Linked DNA regions of Diaphorobacter ruginosibacter. The protein of the gene in region 1 interacts with the protein of each later gene in a pairwise test. Links are inferred from orthologs where the notes say so. Each region holds a gene or a part of one and is shown on either strand. Other genes may lie near its edges. The genes, in order: H9K76_RS10570 and cyoB.

What was found.
Region 2: the proteins of H9K76_RS10570 (region 1) and cyoB interact in binary tests that used the Escherichia coli proteins (3 or more experiments, as listed by UniProt). The link is inferred for Diaphorobacter ruginosibacter from one-to-one orthologs.

The regions. Positions count from the first base shown.
Region 1 is NZ_CP060714.1:2,331,052-2,346,749, reverse strand. Bases 4,336-7,313 are described here. They hold H9K76_RS10570 (pyridoxal phosphate-dependent aminotransferase), read left to right. Parts: upstream 4,336-5,228; coding sequence 5,229-6,398; downstream 6,399-7,313. Other genes in these bases: H9K76_RS10565 (response regulator), read right to left, coding at 6,477-7,112; H9K76_RS10575 (CysB family HTH-type transcriptional regulator), read left to right, coding at 4,336-5,167. In the rest of the region: H9K76_RS10600 (sulfite reductase subunit alpha), read right to left, coding at 1-554; H9K76_RS10595 (FAD:protein FMN transferase), read right to left, coding at 530-1,615; H9K76_RS10590 (DUF4198 domain-containing protein), read right to left, coding at 1,732-2,532; H9K76_RS10585 (DUF2271 domain-containing protein), read right to left, coding at 2,599-3,120; H9K76_RS10580 (PepSY-associated TM helix domain-containing protein), read right to left, coding at 3,184-3,840; more of H9K76_RS10575, read left to right, coding at 4,226-4,335; rng (ribonuclease G), read right to left, coding at 7,944-9,434; H9K76_RS10555 (Maf family protein), read right to left, coding at 9,518-10,135; 23S rRNA (pseudouridine(1915)-N(3))-methyltransferase RlmH, read right to left, coding at 10,196-10,663; rsfS (ribosome silencing factor), read right to left, coding at 10,741-11,493; hemF (oxygen-dependent coproporphyrinogen oxidase), read right to left, coding at 11,722-12,678; purD (phosphoribosylamine--glycine ligase), read right to left, coding at 12,678-13,964; H9K76_RS10530 (YebC/PmpR family DNA-binding transcriptional regulator), read right to left, coding at 13,982-14,701; H9K76_RS10525 (helicase HerA-like C-terminal domain-containing protein), read left to right, coding at 14,781-15,698. UniProt on the Escherichia coli protein: Shows aminotransferase activity with methionine and histidine as substrates, and to a lesser extent also with phenylalanine.
Region 2 is NZ_CP060714.1:1,628,558-1,644,256, forward strand. What follows is about bases 100-3,078. They hold cyoB (cytochrome o ubiquinol oxidase subunit I), read right to left. Parts: upstream 2,572-3,078; coding sequence 628-2,571; downstream 100-627. Other genes in these bases: cyoC (cytochrome o ubiquinol oxidase subunit III), read right to left, coding at 100-611; cyoA (ubiquinol oxidase subunit II), read right to left, coding at 2,669-3,078. In the rest of the region: more of cyoC, read right to left, coding at 1-99; more of cyoA, read right to left, coding at 3,079-3,715; H9K76_RS07425 (MFS transporter), read left to right, coding at 4,056-5,390; cell envelope integrity protein TolA, read right to left, coding at 5,646-6,701; H9K76_RS07435 (ExbD/TolR family protein), read right to left, coding at 6,734-7,162; protein TolQ, read right to left, coding at 7,181-7,882; ybgC (tol-pal system-associated acyl-CoA thioesterase), read right to left, coding at 7,876-8,298; H9K76_RS07450 (pyridoxal phosphate-dependent aminotransferase), read right to left, coding at 8,344-9,528; transcription antitermination factor NusB, read right to left, coding at 9,755-10,312; ribH (6,7-dimethyl-8-ribityllumazine synthase), read right to left, coding at 10,309-10,824; ribBA (bifunctional 3,4-dihydroxy-2-butanone-4-phosphate synthase/GTP cyclohydrolase II), read right to left, coding at 10,830-11,951; H9K76_RS07470 (2Fe-2S iron-sulfur cluster-binding protein), read right to left, coding at 12,275-12,574; H9K76_RS07475 (SDR family oxidoreductase), read left to right, coding at 13,285-14,205; gshA (glutamate--cysteine ligase), read left to right, coding at 14,465-15,699. UniProt on the Escherichia coli protein: Cytochrome bo(3) ubiquinol oxidase is the terminal enzyme in the aerobic respiratory chain of E.coli that predominates when cells are grown at high aeration.

The DNA.
Region 1 (15,698 bases):
ATGTTGTCCACGCGGGTCAACTCGCTGCTGGCGCCCTGCGCCTCAAGCCAGCGGTGCACCTGTTCCCCGAATGCGCAGAACTCGCGGTATTCCCGATCGCCCAGCGCGAGCACCTGGCTCTGGTGATTCGGCAGCGACAGGGATTTGGGGAGCAGCGCCTGCACAAAGGGGAGCGCATGGTCGGGCGCGTCGCCCTCGCCTGTGGTGGACAGTACCCACAGGCTGCGCTCGTGCGAGCGCAGCATATCCGCGCCGACCGCGTCCACCGGCATCAGCGTGGCACGCATGCCGCTCGCACGCAGCATGCCTGCCGCCTCCCGTGCGATGCCTTCCGCCTGGCCCGTCTGGCTGGCATAGCAGACAAGCACCGCAGGCCACTGTGAATGACCCGCCGCCTCCTCGTTGCCATGTGAGAGATCAAGCCTCTTGCGCCGGGATACCCACGCCACGCGCGCGCAGAGCGCCGCATAACCCACCACCAGAGTCGCCGCGCCCGCAATACGCTGCGGCGACAGAATCCACTCCAGGCTCATGATGCGAAGCGGGCCTTCCATGCGGGCGTGACGATGGCCTGCGGCAGTGGATTGCCTATCGCCACCCAGCCCTCATCCGCGTGTTCGCGAAAAACGGCAGCTATGTCATTGGCGACGGCAAACTCCATTCCCTCGCGCAACCCCAGCACAGTCAGCACCGTCGCCAATGCGTCGGCATGCATGCATTCGGCATGGTGCACGGTGACGCTCGCCAGCGCATGCTCCACCGGCCGCCCTGTCCGCGGATCGATCGTGTGCGAATACCGTTTCCCGTCGACAAGGAAGTGGTGCCAGAGGTCACCCGAGGTCGCGAGGGCGCCGTCTCGCATGCCCACGACCATGGCCTCCGGGGCGCTGTCCGCTGTGCCGACACGAATCTGCCAATCCTTGCCGTCCGGCTTTTCACCCCAACCACGGAGCTCCCCGCCGATCTCGAACAACCCGCCCGTCCAGCCTTGCAGCGCGAGCGCTTCCGCGACCCGGTCCACGGCAAAGCCCTTGGCAATGCCGCACAGGTCGAGCCGAAGTCCTCCGGGTTGAACCAGATGCCGCTGCCCAGGAGCCCAAGGCATCCGGGCAAAGCCCGCTCCGGCGAGCTGCTCGTCGATCACTGCGGATTCAGGCGGGATGCCCGCATGCGGTGCCATGGGATCGGGTCGCGGGCCGAAACCCCATAGCGACACCAGAGCGCCCATCGTCGGGTCGATGGCCCCGCCCGAGCGCCCGGCCCAATGCATGGCCGCGTCCAGCACCTGCGCAAACTCGCCGGGCAACGCCATCTCGCCTCCGGGCGGCAACCCATTGAAGCGGGATATCAGGGAGTCGCGTTCCCAATTGCTCATCTGCGCGATCACCAGGTCCAGCACGGACTGCACGGATGCCCTGGCACCGTCGAGGGATGCAAATTCCGGATTGGCAAGGCGCAGCGACCAGTTCGTTCCCATGGTCTCGCCCGAAAGCTGGTGAACACGCGCATCGTGTCGGTGCTGCAGGCCGGCAGGTGCCTGCCACCTGCGCGCGGAAAAGTCTGCAGGCGCACCGGCTTCCTCACCCGGGGGCGTGGCCGCCTTCAGTGCCGACATCTGCCAGACGCTTGCAGCGTATCGCACCCTGGGTGTTGCGGGGGAGCCCGCTACCGGCCCTGTCCCCGACTCCATTGCCGACCCGATGGCCGACCCGACTGCCGAATCCATCACTCTCAGGGCAGCACTTCCAGCGTGGCGACATAGCCCAGGCGACGCTCCTTGGCCTGAGGCACCGTGGTCTTGTCGTCCTGCGCATCCGCACTCAGCCAGAACAGGCCGGCGCGCGGGAACTTGACCTTGACCATGCCGTTGGAGTCGGCCCGAAGCTTGATGGCGCTCACACCGTCACGGTAGCGGATGCCATCGGCCACCAGTTCGACTTCCAGATTGGCGGCCGGCTTGCCGTCGAGCAGGAATCCGAACGTGGCCTCCTCGCTGCTCACCAGGTCGTTCGGATGCGTGACCGGCTTCATTTCCAGTCCCTTGCCGGTGTTGGCGATGGCGCTCGGCTTGCCAACCGACACGAAGGTCTCCATGCGGCGCACGTTCTCGGTGATGCGCACATCCTTGGCATCCGCGGGAATCTGCTTGAGGATGTCCTCGGCCGTGCCGCGCACACGCTTGGGCTGGCCATTGGCGTCCTTGTACCCGCCCATCACGCCGTTCGCCAGCATGGTCACGCGGTAGGTCCCTGGCTGCTCCGGCTTGAAGTCGAACACGCTGCGCAGCTCACCCTTGTGGGCGTTCTTCATCTCGACCGTCGCGCCATCGGGTCCGGTGACCTTGACGTTCTCGAGGCCCAGGGGACGATGATTGAAAAAAAACACGTCGTTGGAGACGGCCGCATCGACAGTCACCCAGTCGGACTTCGAGAGCACCGTGCTCGAGGGTTTGAACCACATGTCATGGGCCTGCGCGGACAGTGCGGCCAGCGCCAGGGTCGCGGCCACGATGGCGTGCTTCTTGAGCATCATTGGAGGAATCCTTTCAGACGAGTTGAGATCTTGTTGGGTTCGGGAGCGCAGCGCGCATTGCTGCCATCAGGGCTTGAGGTCGAGCTTGACCTGGCCAAGTTCCGTGCTGCCCTTGGCGGACAGGCTGGTAGCTTGCTTCACGGGCCATTCGAATGGAATCGACACGAGTTCGCGCCCGCCCACCTCGCGCGCGGCCTCCACCATCAGCTTGTACTGCCCCGGCGCCAGCTTGGGCATGGGATTCTTGCCTTCGGCGAACGACAGCGCATGCGCTCCCGCCGGCTTGGTGGGTTGCGTCACGCCATCGACCGGGAACGTGAGTTCGCGGCCGGTGCGACGCCACCACTGGCGCATGTCCTTGAGCCACTTTGTGCCCTCGGCATCGCGCTTCTTCACGTCGTACCAGACCGACAGATTGGCAGCCACGCCACCGTCTGCGTTCTCGAGCCACACAGCCACATAGGGCTTGTGGTACTCGGCCACCTGAAGCTGCGGAATGCCGACATTCACATCCAGGCCCGCTGCAACAGCCGGCAGGCCGACCACAGCGCTCAGCGCCACGGAAAATTTCAGAACCTTTTTCGCCATTTCGTTTCCGTTTCCTTCACTCAATTCGATGCGGCCGGGCATCTGCCCCCGGCCTGTGAAATCTCAATGGATCAGCAGCAGCGCCAGCAGCGCCGGAATCACCAGCCCAAGGCCGACCATCGGCCAGGTGAGCGGCCGGCGCTCCGAATGCATCTTCAGGATCAGCAGGCCCGTGATGCAGAACACCAGGCAGCCGATGGCAAAGATGTCGATGAACAGGCTCCATGCACCGCCTGTGTTGCGGCCCTTGTGCAGATCGTTGAAATAGGAAATCCAGCCACGGTCGGTGGTTTCGTATTCGATGGCGCCTTCCTTCAGATCGATGCGCAACCACGCATCGCCACCCGGACGCGGCATGGGGATGTAGGCTTCGTCATCGCTCCACTCGACTGTTCTCGCACCCGCATCGACCTTCATCTGTGTCTGGATGAAACCCCGTACTTCGCTGGGCAGCGCCACAGCGATCGAGGTACCGGCATCAGCCTTCTTCACGCCTTGGTGTACGGCCTGGAGATGCTGGAGCAACTCCGCAGGCAGTTGGCCATCCCGGGTTTCGACGCGCGGCTTCGCTTCAATCTGGCCCGCATGGTTGAGCGTGAAGCCGGTGACGGCAAACAACAGCATGCCGATCAGGCAGATTGCGGAACTGATCCAGTGCCATTCATGTAGTTTTTTGAGCCAGTACGCCCGCTGCGAAGCACCTGAGATAGCCGCCTTCATTGAAAACCTTGGTAGAAAAGCGCCGTATCGAGAGGGCGCCTGGCCACTGCAACGGCAGCCCGCATTCTAGGGGGAATACATTCTGAATAAGTATCACTTTTATTTACTTTACCTAATTGTAACAATCAACGGTAAGCATCAAGCGATCACATCGAATTAAGAATTCTTTATTTTTCAATAGATTACATCGAAAATTTCAAGTATCACATCATATTTTGGGATCCAGCATTCACCCGTACGTAACGCAAACGTAACGAGATCATGTCGATCCTGGTCGGAGGGCTATTGCGCTTCTCGCAACGACACGCCTATCTTTGCTGCGTTACACATATCCATTTTAAGAAGAATGCAGCATAATAAAAACAGTCTTTAGCTGTATTCAGTTATGAACCTGCACCAATTCCGCTTCGTACAGGAAGCCGCACGCCGCAATCTCAACCTCACCGAAGCCGCCAAGGCACTGCACACCTCGCAGCCTGGCGTGTCCAAGGCCATCATCGAACTGGAGGATGAGTTGGGCGTGGACATCTTCGCTCGCCATGGCAAGCGCCTCAAGCGTGTGACCGAGCCCGGCCAACATGTGCTCAAGAGCATCGAGCTGATCATGCGCGAGGTCACCAACCTCAAGCGTATCGGCGAGCAATACAGCGCGCAGGACAGCGGCACGCTCTCCATCGCCACCACCCACACCCAGGCGCGCTATGTGCTGCCGCTGCCGGTGGCCAAGCTGCGCGAGTCCTATCCCAAGGTGAACATCAGCCTGCACCAGGCCACACCACACGAGGTGGCGCGGATGGTGATCGACGAGGTGGCCGAAATCGGCATGGCCACGGAGTCGCTGGCAGACTACCCCGATCTCGTCACCCTGCCCTGCTATGAATGGCAGCACGTGCTGGTCATGCCCTCCAATCATCCGCTGGCGCAGCGCGAACGCATCGGGCTCGAAGACATCGCGCACGAGCCCCTGGTCACCTACCACCCCTCGTTCACGGGCCGCGGCAAGATCGACGCCGCCTTTGCCACACGCAAGCTGCAACCGCGCATCGTGCTCGAGGCGATTGATTCCGACGTGATCAAGACTTACGTGCGCCTCGGCATGGGCATCGGCATCGTGGCCGAAATGGCGATGCGCGACGACCCCGTCGGCGATCTGGTGGTTCGCCCCATGGGACACCTGTTCGGCCAGAACGTCGCACGCGTGGCTTTCAAGCGCGGCGCCTATCTGCGCAACTTCATCTACAAGTTTGCCGAGTTGCTGAGCGACCGCCTGAGCCGTGACCTGGTGATGCGTGCAATGATCGGCAATGTGAACGACTACGATCTCTGACCTGATTGACCCCGATTCCGCCTGCACCCTCCCAGGCAATGCCAAGACTTCCGCACTGCAAATGAACACCGCCAGCGCCCCTCGCACTCCCTCGTTCCCCAGCCGCCTCCCCAATGTCGGCACCACCATCTTCACCGTCATGTCGGCTCTCGCGCTCGAGCACAAGGCAGTCAACCTCGGCCAGGGATTTCCTGACTTCGCCTGCGATGCCCGGCTGGTCGATGCGGTGAACGGTGCCATGCGTGCAGGCCACAACCAGTACCCGCCGATGGCGGGTGTGCAGGTGCTGCGCGAGGCCATGTCGCAGAAGTATGAAGCGCTGCATGCGCGCAGGTACGACGCGAACACCGAGATCACGGTCACCGCGGGGGCGACCCAGGCCATCCTCACTGCCGTCCTCGCCTGCGTGCAACCGGGCGACGAGGCCATCGTGCTTGAACCCTGCTATGACAGCTATGTGCCCAACATCGAGACGGCTGGCGCGAAGGTCGTGCGCGTTCCACTCACTCCCGGTACCTTCCGCCCCGATTTCGATCTCATCGCGGCCGCCATCAGGCCGCGCACGCGTCTCATGATCATCAACTCGCCGCACAATCCGAGCGGCACGATCTGGACCGACGCGGAAATGCGACAGCTGGAAGCACTGTTGGCCCCTACCGACATCGTGCTGATCAGCGACGAGGTGTACGAGCACATGGTGTTCGATGGCCAGCAGCACCAGAGCGCCGCGCGTTATCCCGGCCTCGCGGCCCGCGCCTTCATCGTTTCGAGCTTTGGCAAGACCTACCATGTCACGGGCTGGAAGATCGGCACGGTGGCGGCACCTGCCTCCCTCACGGCAGAGTTCCGCAAGGTGCACCAGTTCAACGTCTTCACGGTAAACACTCCCATGCAATATGGCATCGCCGAGTACATGAAGGACCCGGCTCCCTATCTGCAGCTTTCCGCGTTCTACCAAGCCAAGCGCGACCTGTTCCGCGAGGGGCTGAAGGACTCACGCCTGAAGCTCCTGCCCAGCCAGGGCAGCTACTTCCAATGCGTCGACATCTCGGACGTCAGCGACCTGAGCGAAGCCGATTTCTGCCAGTGGCTCACCCGCGAAATCGGCGTGGCCGCCATCCCGCTGTCCGCGTTCTACGTGGACAAGTTCGACCAGCGCGTGGTGCGCTTTTGCTTCGCAAAGAAGGATGACACCCTGCGCGAGGCCCTGCAGCGGCTACGCAAGCTGTGACCCTTGGCAGGTCGCTGCTCTCAATGAAAAAAACCGCGCTCTGCGCGGTTTTTTTTTCAGCCCGAAAGACCTGTGCGCTCAGAATAGATTGGAGTTCATGCAGAACTCCATCAGCAACTGATCCGTGGAGATATCCAGCTTGCGCATCACCGAACGCTTTTGCGTGCTCACCGTCTTGATGCTGCGATTCAGGTCGGAAGCGATCTGCTTGAGCGGCAGGCCCCGCGAGAAATGACGCAATACCTCCAGCTCCCGGGGCGATATGGAGTGCAGGTTCCTGGAGAACATGCGCAAGTCCTCCCGATTGATCCCGGGCGGATAGTAGACCGTGCCATCGACGACACAGTTCAGCGCGGCCAGCATCTCGGCCAACTCCTGGTTCTTCAGCACAACGGCGGCCGCCCCGTAGTCGTAAAGGGAGAAGACCAACGACGGATTGACCGACTCGGAGAACACCACAAACCTCTTCTCCGAAAAATTTCGAATCAGATACTTGATGTACCGAACGCCGTCCCCATAAAGCGAGTCATCGGGCATGGTGAAATCCGTCACGACAATATCCACCGGAGTGTCTGCCCGCAGAAAACGTATCAGCTCGGTCGGGCTTTTCATGCTTGCAACAAGAGTGAATCGAGGGTCCCGATGCACGAGGTCAGTCAATGCATACAGCACAGTGGGATGATCGTCGGCAATCGCCACTCGTATCTTATTCATATTGTCCTCCCAACCCCGAAAACTCGTTTCGGCTCAGCAATTCGCCCTGGATGGCCATGCAAGCTTTAATGGGAAAAATAAAATATTTTGCGTCCTTGATCCACCGGTAATGCGAAATATTAACGATATTCTTTTTTTTGTCAGCCTTCTCTATACTAGTTTTCAAAACCATACTCCCCTCTCTTGTTTTCATGCCTACAGACCTTTATTCTTGATCGCAAATTATCGCCCTACCGTCGCATGAAACTCTTGGACTGAATTATTCACAATATTCCCCATCCAAAATTCCAATTGAATCAATTCGAAACGCCGAATCAAGCCATGGAAAAGCAGTTTCACTGCACGCGAGTATTTTGAGCGCCATCGGGACCCGAGGCCACAAGAGATTGAAGAAAAACTGAATTATCACCGTCGTCTAATTTCAAAAAATCTATCTTCCTGTGCATCCATTTTTTAACAAAGCAGTATTCACAAAGCAGAACAATCTCTGTCAATGATGAAAAATTGCTATCAAATTCCACAATCTTGCCAATGCCTCACGCCCCTGGTTTTATAAATTATCAAAATTCAAATCCGCAAGCAATCAGGCAAAAACAATCATGAAGATAGTTATCAAATAATCCATTTAAATAAGAATTATCTCAGGCGGCCACGCAGCCACAAGAGAATTAGACAAATAATTGAAATATTCAATATTAGGAAGACACCAACTCCAGCAGCTCCAAGAGCGGTGAGAGGGTCAAACACCAGCCGCGCGTTGGCATAAAAAAAGGGACCATCAAGGTCCCATTCTTTTCAGAGGTGCGGTGTGCCGCTCAATCAGCCTGCTATTCAAATAAGAACGATATCGTATTGTTCCTGCCCCATGTCGGACTCGGCGTGAAGCGATATGGGCTTGCCTATGAAGTCGGACAATCCAGCCAGATGCTGGCTTTCCTCATCAAGGAACAGTTCCACGACCTTGGGGGAGGCAATGACCTTGAACTCGCGCGGATTGAACTGCCGTGCCTCCCGCAACACCTCGCGCAGAATCTCGTAGCAGACCGTGCGCGAGGTTTTCACCTGCCCCACGCCCATGCATGTCGGACAAGGTTCGCAAAGCATGTGTGCCAGCGATTCGCGCGTGCGCTTGCGTGTCATCTCCACGAGCCCCAATTGCGAGAATCCGCCCACCATGGTCTTGACGCGGTCGCGCGCCAGTTGCTTGCGGAACTCGCTGAGCACTGCGCTCTGATGGTCTTCGCGCACCATGTCAATGAAGTCCACAATCACGATACCGCCCAGGTTGCGCAGCCGAAGCTGGCGTGCGATCGCCCCGGCGGCCTCGAGATTGGTCTTGAAGATGGTGTCGTCGAAGTTGCGGGCCCCGACGTAGCCTCCGGTGTTGACATCGATGGTGGTGAGCGCCTCGGTCTGATCGACGATCAGGTAGCCCCCTGACTTCAGGTCCACGCGCTTGCCGAGTGCCCGCGCGACATCTTCGTCAATCGAGTACAGGTCGAAGATCGGCCGCTCCATCTTGTAGAGCTGCAACTTGGCTGCGGCCGCCGGCATGAACTCCTTGCCGAAGGTCTGCATCACCGCAAACTGCTCCTTCGAGTCGATGCGGATCGACTGCGTGTGTTCGCTCACCAGATCACGCAGCACACGCTGCAGCAGGTTCAGATCCTGGTAGAGCAGCGACTTGGGAGGCTGCCGCAACGCAGCCTCGCGGATGCCCGCCCAGGTCTTGCGCAGGTAGGCGATGTCCTCGCTCAATTCCTCATCGCTTGCATCTTCGCCATTCGTGCGCAGGATGAAGCCCCCGCCCCCGCCCGTGGACTTGTCGCCCACCAGCGTCTGCAGGCGTGTGCGCAGTGCCTCACGTTCATTGAGCGGAATCTTCTGGGAGACGCCGACGTGATCGTCCTGCGGCAGGAACACGAGCAGGCGCCCAGCGATGCTGATCTGGGTGGAAAGACGCGCCCCCTTGGTGCCAATGGGATCCTTGATCACCTGCACCATCAGCGCCTGACCCTCGAATACCTGCTTTTCGATCGGCACCAGCGGCTCGGCCTTGTTTCGCATCGCCATGGGCGGCTCTCCGCCCTCGTTGCGTTGCCAGACGTCGGCCACATGCAGGAACGCCGCGCGTTCCAGCCCGATGTCGATGAACGCTGACTGCATGCCCGGCAGGACGCGCGAGACCTTGCCTAGGTAGATGTTGCCGACGAGTCCGCGCTCCAGCGTTCGTTCGACGTGCAGTTCCTGAACCGCACCGTGCTCCACCACCGCCACGCGGGTTTCCTGTGGGGACCAGTTGATGAGAATATCTTGTTGCATTGGGCTTCGCAGAATGAAGCCTGCATGATGCCTGATTCCCGCTGCCGTGGTGGCGTTCGGCCTTTCGTTGCAGGCTGCAGAAATCAGACCGGCAACACCCCTGCCGCTCGCAACAGCTGCGCGGTCTCGTAGAGAGGTAGGCCCATGATGCCGGTGTAGCTTCCATTCAGGTTGGAGACATACTGCGCCACCGGTCCCTGGATTCCATAGGCGCCGGCCTTGCCCATGGGCTCGCCGCTGGCGACATAGGCGTCGATCTGTGCCTCGGTCATGGCCGCGAACCGCACCCGCGACTCGGAGAGCGCTGCAACGCGCTTGTTGCCCACCTGCAATGCCACTGCTGTCAGCACACGGTGCTCATGGCCCGACAGCTCGGACAACATGCGCTTCGCGTCCCGGGCATCGACAGGCTTTCCATAGATCGCGCGTCCCAATGCCACCGTGGTGTCCGAACAGAGAATCGGGGCCTCGGCAAGCCCTCGCCGCGCCAGGCGCGCAACGGCGGCATCCAGCTTCAGCCCCGTCACCCGCTCCACGTAGTCCACCGGCAACTCGCCCGGAAGCACCTCCTCGATGGCCTCGGCGTCCTCCTGCTGGTCGTCACCCTCATTGGGCAGGAGCAGCGAATGCCGCACCCCCAACTGCTCCAACAACTGGCGGCGGCGAGGACTTTGCGAGGCAAGGTAGATGAAGTCGGGCATGGGCTGTGGCCTGGATATGGGCGGATGACAATGAGCGGACGCGTGTCGCTATGAGGGCGCTCATTCTCGATGATACGGATGGCCGGCGTTGACCGACCAGGCACGGTACAACTGCTCGATGAGCAGCACGCGCACCATGGCGTGGGGCAGCGTCAGATCGGAAAGCCGGATCCTTTCATGGGCCGCCTGCCTGAAGGCCGGATCCAGCCCGTCCGGCCCGCCGATCACCAGCGCCACGTCGTCACCGCTCAGCTGCCAATCCTTCAGGCGCTGCGCCAGAGCCTTGGTGGTGAGGTTGGTCCCGCGTTCGTCCAGCACAACGATACGCGTGCCGCGCGGGATGGCAGCCTCGATGCGCTCGCGCTCGGCCGCGTACAGGGTCTCCAGCGACTTGGAGCCCCGCGGCTCTGTCTTGACGGCCTTGAGCTCCACCTTGATTTCATGTGGGAAGCGCTTGGCGTAGTCGTCATAGGCCGTCTGCGCCCAATCGGGCACACGCTGGCCCACGGCGACAATCAGAATCTTCATGGTCTTTCAGCCTTCCAAAAACAAAGGAGGCCTGCCGCTTGCACGGCAGAACCTCCTCAGGTCACGCAGCCGCGAAATCAGGCCTTGCGCGCGGGTGCCTTGCGTGCAGGAGCCTTCTTGGCAGCGGCAGGCTTGGCTGCGGGAGAAGCCTTCTTGTTGGCGCTTGGCTTGTTCACCACGATGGTCTTCAGGGGCGCTGCCTTTGCTGCCGCTTTCTTGGCGACCGGCTTGCGGGCAGCGGGCTTGGCCGCGGATGCCGAGGAAGCGGTCTTCTTTGGAGCCGCAGCCTTCTTGGCAACTGCTGGCTTGGCCGCTGCCGACTTGCCCGTCGACTTGGCAGCAGGCTTTGGCGCTGCAGTGGTCTTGCGTGCCGGGGCCTTCTTTGCTGCGGGCTTCTTCTTGCCCTCGTCGGATGCATCTTCCGATGCCGTCACGCGGCGCGGCTTGGCCGCACCGATCTTCATGCGCACGGGAGTTTCGCCCCAGATCTCTTCCAGGCGGTAGTACTGGCGGATGGCCGGCTGCATGATGTGTGCCACGGCCTGGCCGCAGTCGACGATGATCCACTCGCCGTTGTCCTCGCCCTCGACGCGAGGCTTGGAGAAACCGGCTTCCTTGACGGCGTCGCGCACGCTGGCCGCCAGCGCCTTGGTCTGCCGGTTGGAGTTGCCGGTGGCGACAATCACGCGCTCGAACAGCGGCGAGAGTTGCTCGGTGTTGAAGACCTGAATATCGACGGCCTTGACGTCCTCCAGGCCATCAACAATGGCGCGCTGGAGCTTGGTAACGTCTTTCTTGGCGGCAGATTCCGATTTGGTGGAAGTGGTCATCAGGTTGGTTCAATCGAATGGAATGAGGAGATCAATATAGCGCGCCCGCGCGGCAAAGGGCAACAGGACTGCAACCCGGGCGTGATCGATGATCTCTGGATATGAGGTATTGGAGATTGCGTGCGATGTGATTCAGCACTGCAAAGAGTTGAAAATTATAGACAAACGGCGTTTTGGGCGTTTTGGGCGTTTTGGGCGTTTTTCGTGCTTCGTAGCGTGTTGACGCTCTCAGAGCCATTCCCGCCGCTGCAGGAAGTACTCTGTCAGCTGGGCCTCGGGAGAGCCCGGCTCGGCCTGCCGCTGATACGACCAGCTCACGAGAGGTGGCATGGACAGGAGAATCGACTCCGTACGCCCGCCGGATTGCAGGCCAAAGTGCGTCCCGCGATCCCATACGAGGTTGAATTCGACATAGCGCCCCCGGCGATAGAGCTGGAAGTCACGCTCGCGCTCGCCGTAAGGCATGTCCACGCGGCGTTCCACGATGGGCAGGTAGGCCTCGAGGAACGCATCGCCCACGCTTTGCAGCATGGCAAAACTCCGCTCCAGGCCGAGCTCCGAGAAGTCGTCGAAGAAGATGCCGCCCACGCCACGCTGCTCGCCGCGATGCTTGTTGCAGAAGTACTCGTCGCACCACTGCTTGAAGCGCGGATAGAGATCTTCACCGAAGGGCTGCAGCGCGTCGCGGCACACGGTGTGAAAGTGCACAGCGTCGTCATCGAAGCCATAGTACGGCGTGAGATCCATGCCGCCGCCAAACCAGCAGACCGGCTCGCCGTCGGGCCTGGCCGCCGCAATCATGCGGACGTTCATGTGCACCGTCGGCATATAGGGGTTGCGCGGATGAAACACCAGGGACACACCCATGGCCTCGAACGGCGCACCGGCCAGTTCGGGTCGGTGCTGCGTGGCGGAAGGTGGCAGTTGCGGCCCCTTCACATGCGAGAAACCGCAGCCGGCGCGCTCGAACACGCGACCGTTTTCCATGATCCGGGTGATGCCGTCGCCCTGCAGGCGCTCCTCGCTGCCCTTATGCCAGGCGTCGGAGAGAAAACGGGCTCCACCCTGATCCGTCGGCCCCTCGATGGCCTCGAGTGCCGCCGTGATGCGGGCCTGCAGGCCAAGGAGGTACTCGCGCACCCGGTGCACAGGGGCATCCGGACTCGGTGCTGAAGATGGCTGCATCAGGCGGGGTGCTTCACGGCGCGATGACCGATATCCCGGCGGTACTGCGCGCCGTCGAAATAAATGCCTCGGGCCACGTCATAGGCTCGCTGCTGGGCTTGCTTCACGTTGTCAGCCAATGCCGTAACGCACAGCACACGTCCGCCGCTGGTACGCAGCACGCCATCGACCAGCTCGGTTCCGGCGTGGAACACCATGGCGTCTTCCACTTCCTGCGGCAGGCCGGTGATCGCATCGCCCTTGCGAGGAGACTCGGGATAGCCGTGCGCAGCCATCACCACGCCCAGCGCAGTACGGCGGTCCCATTGCAGTTCGACCTGGTCGAGCTTGCCATCGACGGCCGCAGCCAGCAAGTCCACCAGATCGCTCTTCAGGCGCATCATGATGGGCTGGGTTTCGGGGTCGCCCATGCGGCAGTTGAATTCCAGCGTCTTGGGATGCCCCTTGGAGTCGATCATCAGCCCCGCATACAGGAAGCCCGTATACGGGATACCGTCCTTTTCCATGCCGCGCACGGTCGGAAGGATGATCTCGCGCATGGCACGCGCATGCACGTCGGCCGTGACCACGGGTGCGGGCGAATAGGCCCCCATGCCACCCGTGTTCGGCCCCTGGTCGCCATCCTTCAGGCGCTTGTGATCCTGGCTGGTGGCCAGCGCGACCACGTTCTTGCCGTCGCTCACCACGATGAACGAGGCCTCCTCGCCATCGAGGAATTCCTCGATCACGACACGTGCACCGCCCTCGTTGTGGGAGACGCCGTACTTGTTGTCGACCAGCATGAAGTCGACCGCGTCATGGGCCTCCTGCACGGTCGTGGCGACCACCACGCCCTTGCCGGCGGCGAGGCCATCGGCCTTCACCACGATCGGCGCGCCGAGCTTGTCGATGAAGGCATGCGCCGCCATCGGATCGGTGAATGTGTCGTACGCCGCCGTGGGGATGCCATGGCGCTTCATGAAATCCTTGGAGAACGCCTTGGAGCTCTCGAGCTGGGCAGCCGCCCGCGTCGGACCGAAGATGCGCATGCCATGGGCGCGGAATTCATCCACCACGCCGGCAGCCAGCGGTGCCTCGGGGCCGACCACGGTCAGGTTGATCTTCTCGTTCTGCGCCCATGCGCGCAGCTCAGCGGGGTTGCTGATCGGCACGTTGACGAAGTCGGGGTGCAAGGCCGTACCACCGTTGCCCGGGGCCACGTAGACCTTGGAGACCTTGGGTGAGCCGTTGAGCTTCCAGGCCATTGCGTGTTCTCGGCCGCCGCCACCAATCACGAGGACTTTCATTTTCTTGTCATTGCCTCTCACAACTCGGCGTTGTGATAGACCTCTTGTACATCGTCCAGATCTTCCAGGACATCCAGCAGTTTCTGCATGCGTGCAGCGTCGTCGCCTTCGAGTGCGATCGACACATCGGGGCGCATGGTCACGTCGGCCAGTTCGGCCTTCAGTCCGGCGGCGTCGAGCGCTTTCTTCACGGCTTCGAAATCACCCGGTGCCGTCAGCACCTCGATCGCGCCCTCCTCGTCGGCGATCACGTCCTCGGCGCCCGCCTCGAGCGCCACGTCCATGACCTTGCCCTCGTCCGTTCCCGGCGCGAAGATCAGCTGACCCACGTGCTTGAACTGGAACGCCACAGAGCCGTTGGTTCCCATGTTGCCACCGTACTTGCTGAAGGCATGACGCACTTCCGCGACGGTTCGCACGTGATTATCGGTCATTGTGTCAACAATGATGGCCGCGCCGCCGATGCCGTAGCCTTCGTAGCGAATTTCCTCGTACGTTACGCCTTCGAGGTTGCCCGTTGCCTTGTCCACGTTGCGCTTGATGTTGTCAGCGGGCATATTGGCAGCCTTGGCCTTGTCAATAGCCAGACGCAGGCGGGGATTCGCATCGGGGTCGCCGCCGCCCTGGCGGGCCGCGACCATGATTTCACGGATGATGCGAGTCCAGATCTTGCCGCGCTTCTCATCCTGGCGACCTTTGCGGTGCTGGATGTTCGCCCATTTACTGTGTCCTGCCACAGGGAGTCCTTCTGATTTAATAATCTACTGCCCGTGATTTTACTTTTGACTTCGAATCCCTACTTTCTCGATCATCGCCATGGCTGAACCTCTACTCATCGCACAGCACGACTCCGTCCAATGCCAATTGTTGCCGGGGCTTGCCAACCGCCACGGCCTGATCACCGGCGCCACCGGCACCGGCAAGTCCGTCACCCTGCAGAAGCTGGCCGAGGAGTTCTCCCGCATCGGCGTTCCGGTGTTCCTGGCCGACGTGAAGGGCGACCTCACCGGCATCAGCCAGACCGGCAGCATCGGGGAGAAGATGGCGGCCACGCTCAAGGAGCGCGGGCTGCCTACTCCGGAACCTCTGGCCTGCCCCACCACGCTGTGGGACGTCTTCGGCGACCAGGGCCACCCCGTGCGCGCCACCATCTCGGACATGGGCCCGCTGCTGCTGGGCCGCATGCTGGACCTGAACGACACCCAGATGGGCGTGCTCAACCTGGTGTTCAAGATCGCCGACGACAACGGCATGCTGCTGCTCGACCTGAAGGATCTGCGCGCCATGCTCACCTACGTGGGCGACAACGCAAAACAGTTCACGACCGAGTACGGCAACATCAGCTCGGCCAGTGTGGGAGCCATCCAGCGCGGGCTGCTTCAGATCGAGCAACAGGGCGGCGACAAGTTCTTCGGCGAGCCGATGCTCAACATCCAGGACTTCATGCAGACAGTGTCCGGCAAGGGGGTGATCAACATCCTGGCGGCCGACAAGCTCATGAACTCGCCCCGCCTGTATGCCACCTTCCTGCTGTGGATGCTGTCCGAGCTGTTCGAGCAGTTGCCCGAAATCGGCGATCCGGAGAAGCCCAAGCTGGTGTTCTTCTTTGATGAAGCCCACCTGCTTTTCAACGAGGCACCCAAGGCGCTGCTCGAGCGCATCGAACTCGTCGTGCGGCTGGTGCGCTCCAAGGGCGTGGGCGTGTATTTCGCCACGCAGAATCCACTCGACATT
Region 2 (15,699 bases), 710 kb from region 1 along the record:
AACGTGAAGACGCCAATCCAGACCACGTCCAGAAAGTGCCAGAACATGGACAGGCACATCAGGCGGCGGTTGTTGGCGGGGTTGATGCCGTGCTTGGAGAGCTGGATCATCAGCACCACGAGCCAGATCAGGCCGAAGGTCACGTGCAGGCCGTGGGTGCCCACCAGCGTGAAGAACGCCGAGGTGAACGCGCTGCGTGTGGGGCCCGCGCCTTCGTGGATGAAGTGGGAGAACTCATACAGTTCCACGCCCAGGAACGCCAGGCCGAACAGGCCGGTGATGGCCAGCCAGAACAGCGTGCCGCCCAGCTTGTTCTGCTGCTTTTGCAGCATGGCGAAGCCGAAGGTGATGGACGACAGCAGCAGGAAGGCCGTGTTGATGGCGACCAGCGGCAGATCGAACAGTTCCTTGCCCGTGGGGCCCGCGGCATAGCTGGTGCCGAGTACGCCCCAGGTGGCGAACAGCGCTGCGAAGATCAGGCAGTCGCTCATCAGGTAGAGCCAGAAGCCCAGCGCGGTGCCGTTCTCTGGGTGGGGTTCCTCCGCGAGGTGGTACTCGCGGGCGGCGTTCGCAGCGGCGCTGCTGTGGTGATGGATCGATGTGGATGACATTGCGTTGGTCTCCGCCTTATGCATGGCTTGCACGGGCAAGCTGTTGCGTGCGAAGTTCTTCCGTCGCGATCACTTCGGATGCGGGGATGTAGTAGTCACGCTTGTAGTTGAACGTATGGATGATCGAGGCCAGCACGGTCGCGGCGAACGAGGCTATCGCCAGCGGCCACATGTGCCAGATCATCGCGAAGCCGAAGATTGTGGACAGCGCGGCGATCACGATACCCGCAGCCGTGTTGGACGGCATGTGGATCGACTGGAAGCCCGAGAGCGGACGCTTGTAGCCATGCTTCTTCATGTCGGTCCAGGCGTCGATTTCATACACCACGGGCGTGAACGCGAAGTTGTACTGGGGAGGGGGCGACGAAGTGGCCCATTCCAGCGTGCGGCCATCCCATGGGTCGCCCGTCACGTCACGCAGCTTGTCGCGTTGCAGGAAGCTCACGAACAGCTGGATGAAGAAGCAGCCGATACCGGCGGCAATCAGTGCGGCGCCGCAGGCGGCGATGATGAACCAGATCTGCAGGGAAGGATCCTCGAAGTGGTTGGCACGACGCGTCACGCCCATCAGGCCGAGGATGTACAGCGGCGTGAACGCAACCCAGAAGCCGACCAGCCAGAACCAGAACGATGCCTTGCCCCAGAACTCGTTGAGACGGTAGCCGAACGCCTTGGGGTACCAGTAGTTGATGCCGGCGAACACGGCGAACACCACGCCGCCGATGATCACGTTGTGGAAGTGGGCGATCAGGAACAGCGAGTTGTGCAGCACGAAGTCGGCAGGCGGAACGGCCAGCAGCACGCCGGTCATGCCGCCGATGGCGAACGTGACCATGAAGCCGATGGTCCACAGCATGGGCACCGTGAAGCGGATGCGGCCGCGGTACATGGTGAACAGCCAGTTGAAGATCTTCGCGCCCGTCGGGATCGAGATGATCATCGTCGTGATGCCGAAGAACGTATTCACCGAGGCGCCGGAGCCCATCGTGAAGAAGTGGTGCAGCCACACGAGGTAGGACAGGATCGTGATACAGACCGTCGCGTACACCATCGAGGTGTAGCCGAACAGGCGCTTGCGCGAGAACGTGGCCACGATTTCCGAGAACACGCCGAAGCAGGGCAGGATCAGGATGTAGACCTCGGGGTGGCCCCAGATCCAGATCAGGTTCACGTACAGCATCGGGTTGCCGCCGAAGTCGTTCGAGAAGAAGTGCGTACCGACATAGCGGTCCAGGGACATCAGGACGAGGGCTGCGGTCAGAACCGGGAACGAGGCGACGATCAGCGCGTTGGTGCACAGGGCGGTCCAGGTGAAGACGGGCATCTTCATCAGGTTCATGCCGGGTGCGCGCATCTTGATGATGGTGACGATCAGGTTGATACCGGATAGCGTCGTACCGACACCGGCGACCTGCAGGCCCCAGATGTAGTAGTCAAGACCCGTCCCGGGGTTCTGGTGCCCCAGGTTGGACAGCGCCAGCCAGCCGGAGGTGGAGAACTCGCCAAGGAACAGCGAGATCATCACCAGCACCGCGCCGCCGGTGGTCATCCAGAAGCTGAAGTTGTTGAGGAACGGGAACGACACGTCGCGCGCACCGATCTGCAGCGGCACCAGATAGTTCATCAGGCCCGTCACGAAAGGCATCGCCACGAAGAAGATCATGATCACGCCGTGGGCAGTGAAGATCTGGTCGTAGTGGTGCGGAGGGAGGTAGCCCATGTTCTCGCCGAAGGCCATGGACTGCTGCAGGCGCATCATCACCGCATCGGCGAAACCGCGCAGGAGCATGACCAGACCGAGGATCATGTACATGATGCCGATCTTCTTGTGGTCGATGGAGCAGATCCAGTCCTTCCAGAGCGGACCCCAGAGGCGGAATTTGGTGAGGCCGGCCAGCACGACGAGGCCGCCGAGCACCACGGCGATGAAGGTGTAGAGCACGATGGGCTCGTGCGTCATGGGAATCTGGTCCCATGTGATGCGACCGAGCAGCCAGTGCGCGGGGGTGGTTGATTGTTCAGACACCATGTTGAGTCTTCTCTCTAACTTCTCTTCGTTACTGCACGGCAGCAGCAGCTTGGGTGCGCTGCGAATCCAGCAGTGCAACGACGCTGTCGGCGTTCTGAACCGTGCACACGTCCTGTGGCAGGTTCAGGCCGGCAGCCTTGAGGTAGGCTTCGCCACCTGCGGCGTCGATGGCCATCATGTGGTGCATGCACATCTTGCCTTCTTCGACGCAGCGATTGAGCACCTTGTTGTACAGGCCCTCATCCACGGCCGAGAAGCGCTCGACGGGGTTGCGTTCGCTGGGCTTGGCCAGGTTCAGGTAGGTCGCGGAGTCCAGCGGCTTGCCTTCGGTCTTCGCCTTCGCGATCCACTTGCCGAAGTCCTCGTCGGAGAGGCCCTTGAACTTGAATGTCATGCCGGCAAAGCCCGCGCCGCTGTAGTGCGAGGACATGCCCTTGAATTCGCCTTCCTTGTTGATCACGGCGTTCAGCTCGGTCTGCATGCCGGGCATCGTGTAGATCATGCCGGCCAGATCGGGAACGTAGAACGCGTTCATGGTGTTGGAGGAGGTCAGCTTGAAGAGGATCGGGCGATCCACCGGCGCAGCCACTTCGTTCACCGTCGCAATGCCTTGCTCGGGATAGAAGAACAGCCACTTCCAGTCCAGGGAAACCACCTGGATCTCGAGCGGCTTGACGTTCGGGTCGAGTGCCTTGGTCTCGGAGATGCGATCCAGCGGACGATACGGATCGAGCTTATGGGTGCTGATCCAGGTCAGCGCACCCAGCGCGATGATGATGAGCAGCGGAACGGTCCAGATCACCAGTTCGAGGCTGGTCGAATGGTGCCATTCGGGTTCATAGCGGGCTTCCGTGTTGGACTGGCGGTATTTCCAGGCGAACAACAGAGTCAGAAAGATCACAGGGACGATGATGATGAGCATCAGCAGGGTTGCTGTGATCACCAGTTGCCCCTGTTGCGCTGCGATATCGCCAGCAGGATTGAGCACGACAGCCTTGCTGCAGCCCGTGAGAAGGGCTGTCAAAGCTGCCGCACCCAGCCATGCCGGGATGCGGGTTTCCTTGGTTTTAGACATGCTTGGAATGGACAAAAGCGCGCCATCAGGGTTAGTCCCCTGAGTGTTAACGCGGATTACTGGACATCCGTGACTGTAAACCGGTTACCAAATATATCGATGGGGCATTTTGTCCAACATCAAGTGGGACAAGGACTTACATGCGTTTTGTCACCTCAAAATAGACAAAGGCTGACAAACATCTAGGGTTTTCCCTTCAAAAATGTCGGTGTTTGCGTACTTGTGGCGACCAAAACCCAGGTGTAGAACGTCGAACAGGTTCACGAAAAGTCGGCGGGCACGAGCGCCGACCCCCGTGGACCTTCACCGAAAGTCAGGCCTTTGGAGAAGGAGCATTTAGATGAGCAGCGGTTCCGTAGCATTTCCCGTGCCTCGCAATGAAGACGCCAACTCTCTTTCGCGTGCCCACACGGATGAGGACGTCACCCCTAATGAAATCGCCGTCGGCGTGATCATTGGCCGGTCGTCCGAGTATTTCGATTTTTTCGTATTCGGTATCGCCTGCGTACTGGTCTTTCCGTTCACCCTGTTCCCCTTCATGTCGCGCCTGGACGGCACGCTGATGGCCTTCGCCATCTTCGCGCTGGCCTTCGTGGCGCGGCCTGTGGGCACGGCCATCGGCATGGCGGTGCAGCGGCGCTGGGGGCGCGGCACCAAGCTCACGCTTGCCATGTTCACGCTGGGCGTGTGCACGGTGGGCATGGCCTTCCTGCCGACCTACCACTCGGTGGGCTCCTCCGCAATCGTCGTGCTGATCGCACTGCGCATCGGCCAGGGGCTGGCGCTGGGCGGATCATGGGACGGACTGCCTTCGCTGCTCGCGATGGGTGTGCCCCGGGACAAGCGCGGCTGGTACGCGATGATCGGCCAGCTCGGCGCGCCGCTGGGCTTCATCATCGCCGCCGCGCTGTTCGCCTATCTGTACAGCAGCCTGCCGGTGAGCGAGTTCCTGGATTGGGGCTGGCGCTATCCTTTCTTCGTCGCCTTTGCGATCAACGTCGTGGCCCTGTTTGCCCGCCTGCGACTGGTGGTGGGGCAGTCCTATGCCGATGCACTGCAGGCCAGCGAGCTGGAGCCCGTCAGCGTGACCGAGGTGATGAGCGGCCAGGGCCGCAACGTGCTGCTGGGCGCCTTCGCCGCCCTGTCCAGCCTGGCGCTGTTCCATCTGGTGACCGTGTTCCCGCTGTCGTGGATCTCGATGTACTCCCAGCAATCCGTGGTGGACGTGCTGGAGGTGCAGATCATGGGCGCGATCCTTGCCGCTGGCGCGATCGTGATCTCGGGCGTGATTGCCGACAAGATGGGCCGCCGCAACCTGCTGGGCACCATGGCGGTGATGATCGGCCTGTATGCGCTGATTGCACCGTGGATGCTCAAGGGCGGCGCAGTGGGCAACAACGCGTTCATCCTGATCGGCTTCATCCTGCTGGGCCTGTCCTATGGCCAATCCTCGGGTACGGTGACCAACAACTTCACCAGTGACTTCCGCTATACGGGTGCTGCGCTGTCCACCGATCTGGCATGGTTGATCGGCGCTGCCTTCGCACCGCTGGTTGCCCTGGGTCTCTCGGCCAAGTGGGGGCTGGGGGCGGTCTCGCTCTACCTGCTGTCCGCTGTGGTGTGCACGTTGCTGGCGTTGCGTATCAATCGGGTGCTGGAGCAGCGTGACAATTGAAGGGTGAAGGGGGCTGCCTTGGGCGGTTCCTTCTCATTTACGGAAGCCGGGCTGGTCCCGGCTTTTTCTTTCTTCTTGGAGTTCGGGGCTTATCGGGTTTCTGCTTTCTGGTTTTTAGGGCGGAGGCCGGGACTGCCCCGCCGGGGGCACTCCCGGCCTCCGCCCTGAAACAAGAAAACAGGAACTCAACAAGATAAGAGCCCCCGCAATCCCGTCCCGATAGGGTTCGGCTTCACACCGCGATCAGCCAGCCCATCAGTCGTTAGGCCTGAAACCGATCGTCAACGACGGCGGCACCCGACCATCGACGTCCTTGGGCAGAGTGTCGGTCTTCTCGAGTGCGCGCAGCACGGCCTGGTCCCAGGCAGCATTGCCGCTCGACTTGGTGATGCGCGTGCCCACGATGGTGCCATCGGGAGACGTGCGAACCTCGACCTCGGCGCGCGGGTTGCCCGGGATGTTCTCCGAGAAGGTGATGTTGGGCTTGACCTTGGCAGCGACCTTGCCCGCGTAGCCACCCGACGGGCCGGAGCTGTGCGTTGCCGTGCCTGTTGCGGTGGCGCCGCCGGTCGCTCCCGCCATGCCGGTCATGCGGCGCAGGTTCTCCTGGCGTTGTGCCTCGGCCGCCTTGGCTGCAGCGGCTTCCGAGGCCTTGGCGGCATCGGCCTTGCGCTTGTCCTCGGCGGCCTTCTTGCGGTCGGCCTCGGCCTTGGCGGCCTTGTCCTTCTTTTCCTGCTCCGCCTTTTCCTTCTTTTCCTTCTCGAGCTGTTCCTTGCGCTCCTTCTCGCGCTCGGCTTTCTCCGCCTTTTCCTTTTCGGCCTTGTCCTTCTTCTGCTGCTCCAGCTTTTCCTTGCGCTCTTCCTCGGCCTTTTCCTTGCGTTCCTTCTCCTTGCGCTCTTTCTCTTCCTGCTGTTTCTGCAGGGCCTTCTCGGCTTCCTTGCGCTTTTTTTCTTTTTCCAGAGCGATATCGGCGGCGCGCGTGTCCTGCACCGTCGGCTTCGGTGCGGGGGCGGGCGGCGGCGGTGGGGGCGGAGGGGCCTTCACGGGCTCGGGCGGCGGGGCGGGCGTCGGCCTGGGTTCAGGCGTGGGGGGTGGAGGGGGCGGTGCTGCCGCGCGAGGGGCCGCCTGCTGCGGCAGGGCAGACCAGAGTTCAGCCTCGACAGCGGGGGCGTCGGAACTCTTCTTCCAGTTCAGTCCCCAGAACAGCGCACCGACCAAAGCGGCGTGCGCGAGTACGGCGAGCGAAATCGCACGCCGACGTCCGGGTGGACGGGGCGGGGCAAACTGGTCGCGATCGTTGGTTGCTTGCATTCAGCTCTTGGAGGATTCCGGCCTTCTTGAGGTCAGCCGCCTGTGGATTTCACGATGAGGCCGACACGCTGCACACCGGCACGGTTGAGCGCATCCATGGCCTTGACGACCGACTCATAGGGGACGGTCTTGTCGGCGGCGATCATCACGGGCGTGTCTTCAGGCTGATCCTTCTGCCAGTTGCGGGCGGCAGTGCCGAGCGTCTGGAGCGAGACAGTGCGTTCGTTGCCATCAGTTTTGAGCTGGATGGATCCGTCTTTTTCGATGATCACCTGACCAAACGTCTTGGGGGTCTTGTCGCCCTTCCCGACGGATGGAACATTGACGGCGCTTGGCGTCATCATCGGCGCGGTCACCATGAAGATGATGAGCAGCACCAGCATCACGTCGATGAACGGAACCATGTTGATCTCGTTCATTGAGCGGCGCCGGGATCCGCTGCGGGAGGCCATTGCGGGCATGTGCGGACTCCTCGGGTTTCAGTGGTTCGAGGCGGAGCCGGTCTGGCCGCCCAGGTTGCGCTGGAGAATGTTGGAGAACTCCTCGATGAAGGTCTCCTGGTGGGTGGCGATGCGGTCGATGTCGCGTGCGAATCGGTTGTAGGCGATCACCGCCGGAATGGCCGCGAACAGGCCGATGGCGGTCGCCACCAGTGCCTCGGCAATGCCGGGCGCCACGGTGGCGAGCGTGATCTGCTCCATGCCGGCGAAGCCCGTGAATGCGTGCATGATGCCCCACACGGTGCCGAACAGGCCGACGTACGGGCTCACCGAGGCCACCGAGCCCAGGAACGAAAGACTCGACTCGACCACGTCCATCTCGCGCTGGAAGCTCGCGCGCATGGCGCGGCGGGCGCCGTCGAGCAGCGTGCCCGGATCGCTGATGCGGCGCTCGCGCAGCTTCTGGTATTCGCGCATGCCGCTGGCGAAGATGCGTTCCATCGGGCCGGCCTGCTTGGCGTTCTGGGCGGCGCTGGCGTAGAGATCATTGAGCGAGTTGCCGGACCAGAAATCGCGCTCGAATTCATCGTTGAGCGACTTCACGCGCTTGAGCGCGGTGATCTTGCGGAAGATGGCGGCCCAGCTGGCGACGGATACGCCGAGCAGCAGCAGCATGACGAGTTGAACCACCCAGCTGGCATTGAGCACCAGGCTCGCGATGGACATGTCTTGATTCATGATGAGAGTTGTTCCAAAAGATTGCCAGGAATTCGCGAAGGACGCATGGTGGCTGCATCCACCCAGCCGATGCGGATGGTGGCTTCACACAGCAGGGAGGGAGGGGTTGCCTGATTCATCTGCGCTGGCTTGAGAAGCGCCTTCTGTCCTATTGTTAACGATGCTCTGCCCATTTCGCTGACAGCGGCAGTAACAATCAGTTCATCATCGAGCCGGGCCGGGCGGTGGTACCGCAGGTCGGCACCGGTTACGACAAACATTCCGCCCGTTTGTTCCCGCATGGTGTGCTGCTGGAATCCCTTGGAGCGCAACCACTCGGTGCGGGCGCGTTCGAAGAACTTCAAGTAGTTGGCGTAGAACACGATGCCGCCTGCATCAGTGTCCTCCCAATAAATCCTGACGGGCCATTCGAATGCCATGTGTTGACCTTGTTTATGAATTCGGTGGACCGGGCCTCGCCCGACTCAGCCGATCAGTTGCTGCAGTCGCCGGATCGACTCCTGCAGTTGCGTCATCGAATTGGCGGTCGAGAAACGGACGAAGCGGCCGGTGTCGGCCGTGCCGAAGTCCCGCCCCGGCGTGATGGCCAGGTGCGCACGCTTCATCAGCTCGAACGCGAAGTCCCAGCTGCCGCTCACGCCCAGTTTCTGTGCAGCCTGCGTGCAGTCGGCCCATGCGTAGAACGCACCATCGGGCATCACGGGCACCGACAGGCCCAGCGCGTCGAGGGCCGGGATGAAGTAGTCGCGGCGCGCCTTGAACTGCGCGCGGCGGCGCTCGTATTCGGCGATGCTGTCCTCCTCGAAGCAGGCGAGTGCCGCATGCTGGGAGATCGTGCTCGCACAGATGAACAGGTTCTGTGCCAGGCGCTCGACGACGGGCACCATGGCCTCGGGAACGACCATCCATCCCAGGCGCCAGCCCGTCATGTTGAAGTATTTGCTGAAGCTGTTGATGCTGATGATGTCGTCATCGATCGCCAGCGCCGACTGGCCGAAGGTCTCGTCGTAGGACAGGCCGAGGTAGATCTCGTCGATGATGGTGATGCCGCCGCGCTGCTTGACCACCTTGTGGATCTTGCGCAGCTCATCGGGTGCAATCGACGTGCCGGTGGGGTTGGAGGGCGACGCGAGCAGCACGCCGCGTGTCTTGGCACCCCAGGCCGCCTCGACCTTGTCGGCGCTCAGCTGATAGCGCTCTTCAGCGGTGGTGGGAATCAGCACGGCCGTACCCTCGGCCGCGCTCACGAAGTGGCGGTTGCAGGGATAGCTCGGGTCGGGCATCAGGATCTCGTCGCCATGCTCGATGAGCGCGAGGCAGGCGAGCTGCAGTGCGGCGGAGGCACCGGCGGTGACGACGATGCGATTCGGCGCAACGTTCACGCCGAATCGGTCCAGGTACCACTGGCTGATCTTCTCGCGCAGCGCTTCGAGGCCCAGTGCGTTGGTGTACTGCGTGATGCCGGATCGCACGGCGCGGTCCGCGGCTTCCTGCACCAGTGGCGGTGCGGTGAAATCGGGCTCGCCGATGTTCAGGAAGATCATCGGATGGTCCGTGCCGGCGACTTCGCGGCCGAGGGCCTGCGCGGCCTTGGCCACTTCCATCACGTAAAAGGGTTCGATGCGTTCGGCGCGAGAAGAGAATTTCATTGAAGTAGCTGGTGGCTTCCTGGTATGAAGCCTTCTCGGCTTCAATGGGCTGTGGTTCGTTTCAAGGTGCCGGAGCGGCAAGCCGGACGTCACCCTCTCAGGACTGCGGGAGAGGGCGGGGGAGACGGGAGTTCTGCAGTCGGCACCGGCACTGTCGCGGGCCCGGTGCATTCTCCGTCACCCCTGTCCTGTCCCGAAGGGGAGAGGAATCGAGCGACCGGGGCGGTCAATCCTGCGCGGGCGCCGGCTCGGAATCGAGATCGGACTCCGGTCCCCTCTTCTTGTCCGCTGCCACTTCCAGCGCGCGCAGCTGCGGCGCGAGGCCGTTGAGCACGCCGTTCACATACTTGTGGCCGTCGGTGCCGCCGAACTCCTTGGCGAGCTCGATGCACTCGTTGAGCACGACGCGCCAGGGCACGTCCATGCAATGCAGGAATTCATAGACGCCGATCCACATCACCGCATGTTCGATCGGCGAGATGTCCGTGAGCTTGCGGTCGAGCTTGGGCTCGATCAGCGCATCCAGGTCCTGCGCCGTGCTGATGCAGCCGTGCAGCAGTGCGTCGTAGTGCGCGGCGTCGGCCTTGTGAAAGCCGGCCAGGTCGCGCGTGAAATGGTCGATGGCCGTGGCGTCGTTGCCGCTCACGATGTGCTGGTACAGCGCCTGCAGTGCGAACTCGCGCGCGCGGCTGCGGCCCGACTTGGATGCGGCCTTGCGTGCGCCGGTGCTGGTCATGCCCTTGCGCGGCTGGCGGGGAGGGCGGGGTGCGGTCAGTTCGCTCATTGTGGGTCCTGCTCTCCGTGCATGAGGAGGTCCATGTCGCCGTCATCGACGGCAAGATCGGACATCAGTTGTGCCATTTCAACGGCAACGCGTGCGGCGTCCGCACCCTTCTCGGTCTGGCGCGCGATCGCCTGCTCGAGGTTTTCCGTGGTCAGGATGGCATTGGCGATCGGCAGGTCGTAGTCGAGGCCCACGCGTGTCACGCCGGCTCCCGATTCGTTGGCCACCAGCTCGAAGTGGTAGGTCTCGCCGCGGATGATGCAGCCGAGGGCGATCAGTGCATCGTACTCGCCGCGATGGGCCATGGCCTGCAGCGCGAGCGGCACTTCGAGCGCGCCGGGAACCGTCACGTGGTCGATGTTGTCCTCGTTCACGCCGAGCGCGATGAGTTCGTTGCGGCAGGCATCGAACAATGCGTTGGTGATGCCTTCGTTGAAGCGGGCCTGCACGATGCCGATGGTCAGTCCATCGCCGTCCAGGGTGTTGTGGGTGCCTTTTTCTGCGCCTTGCATGGTGTTCAGTCCTTGGGAATGTATCCGGTGATTTCGAGGTCGTAGCCCGTCATGCTGGGCATGCGGCGCGGCTGGCCGAGCAGCTGCATCTTCTTGACGCCGCATTCGCGCAGGATCTGCGCGCCGACGCCATAGGTGCGCAGGTCCATGCGGCCGCGCTCGGGTGCGTGGGCTGCGCGTGCCTTGCCGTCGAATTGCTCCAGCAGTTGCTCGCCGCTTTCGCCGCAGTTCAGCAGCACGGCCACGCCGCGGCCCTGCTTCGCAATGTATTCGAGGCTGGGCTGCAGGCCCCATGAATGCATGGAGCGGTTGATTTCGAGGGCATCGAGCACCGACAGCGGCTCGTGCACGCGGACGGGCACGGAATCATCCTCGTCCCATGAGCCCTTGACCAGCGCCAGGTGCACCGCATTGCTGGTGGCTTCGTGGAAGGCATGCGCGGTGAAGGTGCCGAACGCGGTCTCGAACTCGCGCGAGCTGACCTTTTCCACGAGCGACTCGTGGCGGCTGCGGTACTGGATGAGGTCGGCGATCGTACCGATCTTGATGCCATGCTCCGCCGCGAAGATCTGCAGGTCGGGCAGGCGGGCCATGGTGCCGTCGTCCTTCATCACCTCGCAGATCACGGCGGCGGGCGAGCAGCCTGCCATCGCGGCCAGATCGCAGCCGGCCTCGGTATGGCCTGCGCGCATCAGCACGCCACCATCGACGGCCTGCAGAGGGAAGATGTGGCCCGGTTGCACCAGGTCGGACGCCTTGGCGTGCGGCGCGACGGCGGCCTGCACGGTGCGTGCGCGGTCGGCGGCCGAGATGCCCGTGGTCACCCCTTCGGCGGCCTCGATGGACGCGGTGAAGGCTGTGCCCATCTTGGTGCCGTTGCGCGGCACCATGGGCGGCAGGTTCAGGCGTTCGCAGCGTTCCCGGGTGAGCGTCAGGCAGATCAGGCCGCGGCCGTACTTCGCCATGAAGTTGATGGTCTCGGGCGTGACGTGATCGGCGGCCAGCACCAGATCGCCTTCGTTCTCGCGATCTTCTTCGTCGACGAGAATGACGATGCGGCCGGCGCGCATTTCTGCCACGATTTCTTCAACGGAGGAAACCGGTGCGGGCGTGAGGGGGGAATTCATGCAGTGCTTTCGATGGTTGCCCTGCGACCTGCTGGACAGCGCGTGTCCCCAGCGGCTGGCCATGCGCATTCCGCCTGGGTGCAGATCTGGCGCAAAGACACCAGTTGCGGCGGAAAGGCCCGTTGAGGGTGGCCACTAAAGAACATGCGATGCAGCCGGCAGGCCACTCGGTTGAGGGACGCGAAAGTCCCGATGCCCGCAATTTTAGTGCAGTGCGGCACACCTTGTATCCAGATGAAGGAATACAGGCTGCCGGGCGTGATGTGATGGCTTGCCATGGAGACCCTGCAGTGGCGGGGCGGTGGCCTTGCCCGCCAGGAGGCTCAGATGGCCGAGGTCTCGAGTTCCAGGTCTTCCAGCGGATAGGCGCAGCAGGGGAGCACCCAGCCCTCCACCTTTTCCTCGGGGGCGAGGCCCGGCCATTCAATGTCATAGCGCACGCTGCCCTTGCGCAGGAACCCGATGCAGGTGCGGCAGGTGCCGTTGCGGCAGGAACTGGGCCAGTCCACTCCACCTTGCTCCAGCGAAACCAGCAGCGGCTGGTCGGGCCAGGCATCGACCTGAGTACCGTCGTCCCCCACTTTGGCAATGAAGAAGGGTGGGGCGATGGGGGAATCACTCATGGATGGCGTGTCGTGCGGGAGGGCGAAGAAGTCGGGCCATGCGCTTGCATAGCCCATGGGCAACCGCACATGTTATAGCGCTGGGAATAGCTGACACTTACAAAAGGTCTCGATCAGGAGGGTTTCCAGCCCGAATAGCGGTGTTGCATCAATTTTTGGCAATCTGATGGGGCCTTTTATAAATCAATCACTTAGCATTCTCTTACAGCCATTGTTCACAGTTATCCACACAGTTGTCCAGTGCAGAGAGGGATAACCTGCCGGAGCCGCCCTGAGTAGCAAGGATCTAGGAAAGTTCTTTGCAATCAATGAGATAAACGAAAAATGGCGCACTCCTCGAAACATTTTTCGACTATTTGAAGGGCATGCAGCCAATCCGTGCTAGGCCGCTTTATGACGTGCGTGTGTCCGAAGTGCCCATGCCTAAAAAATGTGCGATGGAATGTGAATCGTTGTAAATCAATGACTTACATATCAATTGGTGCGTTTGTCCACAGTTATCCACATGGTTGTTCAATAAAACAAGGGATAACCCTAGGGATCTGGGTCCTGAAGGCCGCAGCTTCGGCCGGCCGATGTTCCCAAGGTGACTCGGCAACCGGGCCCGGGGCCTGTCGCATGGCGACCGCGTACTAACATCGACGCCAGCCCATGAGATGCGTTCCGTAGTGAGCGCCATGAGCATTCAAACCAATCAGGAGAACACAGGAATGGCAATTCGCTTCGATGGCAAGGTGGCAATCGTGACGGGCGCGGGCGGTGGTCTTGGCCGGCAGCACGCGCTGGCGCTGGCGGCGCGTGGCGCGAAGGTGGTGGTCAATGATCTGGGCGGGGCTGTCGATGGCAGCGGCGGTTCGGTGACGGCGGCCGAGGCCGTGGTGGCCGAAATCCGCGCCGCAGGTGGCGAGGCGATTGCGAACGGGGCGTCCGTGACCGATTTCGAGGCCGTGCAGGCCATGGTGCAGCAGGCTATCGATACCTGGGGCCGCGTGGACATCCTGGTCAACAATGCCGGCATCCTGCGCGACAAGTCATTCGCCAAGATGGACATGGCGGACTTCCGCCTTGTCGTCGACGTGCACCTGATGGGCGCAGCCCATTGCTGCAAGGCCGTATGGCCGCACATGATCGAGCAGAAGTACGGGCGCATCGTCATGACCACGTCGTCCACGGGCCTCTACGGCAACTTCGGCCAGGCGAACTACGGTGCTGCCAAACTCGCGCAGGTCGGCCTGATGCAGACGCTGGCCATCGAAGGCGCGAAGTACGGCATTCATGTGAACGCACTCGCCCCCACGGCCCATACACGCATGACCGAAGGGCTGCTGCCGCAACCCGTGCTGGATGCGCTGACGCCCGAGGCCGTGGTCCCGGCGATGCTGGTGCTGGCGCATGAAAGCGCTCCGTCGCGCACCATTCTGCTGGCAGGAGCCGGATCGTTCGAGGCCGCGCACATCACCATGACCGAAGGCATCCACCTGGGCGCTGGCGCCATGGTGCCCGAGCAGCTGGCCGAGCAACTGGCGAGCGTGACGGACCGGAGCAGCGAACAGGTGCCCCAGGGAGGATCGGCACAGGGCACGCACGAGTTCGAGAAGGCGATGGCTGCCGCTGCCTCCCTGGCGCTTTGACTGCATCCTGACCGGGTTGCCTGTCCCGCCCCTCGTTGCATGGCGTGAATCCGCCGTGTTGCGGAGGGGATGGGTGTTCACCCGGTGCAATGCGGCAGCTTCGCTGTTTTCCTACTTGCTCTTACCTCAATTTCAGGAATCATTGCAGGCCGGGGACGGTTTCCCCGTATCCCAAGGGCGCTTGGGGCGGATTTCGGCAGGCCGGGGCGCTCCGTGCTAAGTTCCACCCCCTCACACCAGTGATGGAAGCGCACAAACAATGACAAACCAACTGCAACAGCACATCGCCGGCCTCTCGAAAGAGCGGCTCGCGGGCATGCGTCGAGGCATTGAAAAAGAGGGGTTGCGGGCCTTGCCCACTGGAGCTCTGGCATTGACCCCCCATCCCCGCGGGCTGGGGTCGGCCCTGACTCATCCGCACATCACCACCGACTACAGCGAGTCGCAGCTGGAACTCATCACGGGCGCGCGGGCCAGCGTGCAGGAGTGCCTGGATGAACTGGGCGAGATCCACCAGTTCGTGCACCGCGTGCTGACTACGCAGTGCGACAAGGAACTGCTCTGGTCGTCGAGCATGCCCTGCGTGCTGCCGACCGACGAAACCATTCCGCTGGGCCGCTACGGGCTGTCCAATTCGGGCCGCTCCAAGAGTGTCTACCGCATGGGCCTGGGCCATCGCTATGGCCGCCGCATGCAGACGATCTCGGGCATCCACTACAACTGGTCCCTGCCCGGAGTGACGAGCGAAGAGTATTTCGGACTGATCCGCAATTTCCGCCGCCATGCGTTCGTGCTGCTGTACCTCTTCGGTGCGTCGCCGGCGCTGTGCCCCAGCTTCGTCGAAGGTCGTCAGCATGCGCTCAAGCCGCTGGGTGACGGCCGGCGCGCTCTGTACCTGCCGCATGCCACGTCGCTGCGCATGGGGCGCCTGGGTTACCAGAGCGACGCGCAAGCCACGCTGGCGGTGAGCTACAACGGCCTGGAGGGTTATGCGAACTCGCTGCACGAGGCGTTGACGCGCCCGTATCCGGCCTATGAGCAGATCGGCATCCGCAACCCGGGCGGCGAGTACAACCAGCTGGGCACCAGCCTGCTGCAGATCGAGAACGAGTTCTACGGCACGATCCGTCCCAAGCGCACCACCCGAAGCGGCGAGCGCCCGCTGCACGCCCTGCGCGAGCGCGGCGTGGAGTATGTCGAGGTGCGGCTGATGGACCTCGATCCGTTCGAGGCGGTGGGCATCAACGCCGACACGATGCGCCTGCTCGACGTGTTCCTGCTGCACTGCCTGTACTCGGACAGCCCTCCGGACACGCCGCAGGAAATCGCCGAGCTCAAGAACAACCAGCACCTGACCGCGGAGCGGGGGCGTGAACCCGGCCTGCAGCTGATGCGCGGCGGCCAGCCCGTCGCCCTGGGCGAGTGGGGCCTGCAGGTGCTCAAGGAATGCGAGCCGATCGCCGCAGCGCTCGATGCTGCCGAAGGCTCGCAGGC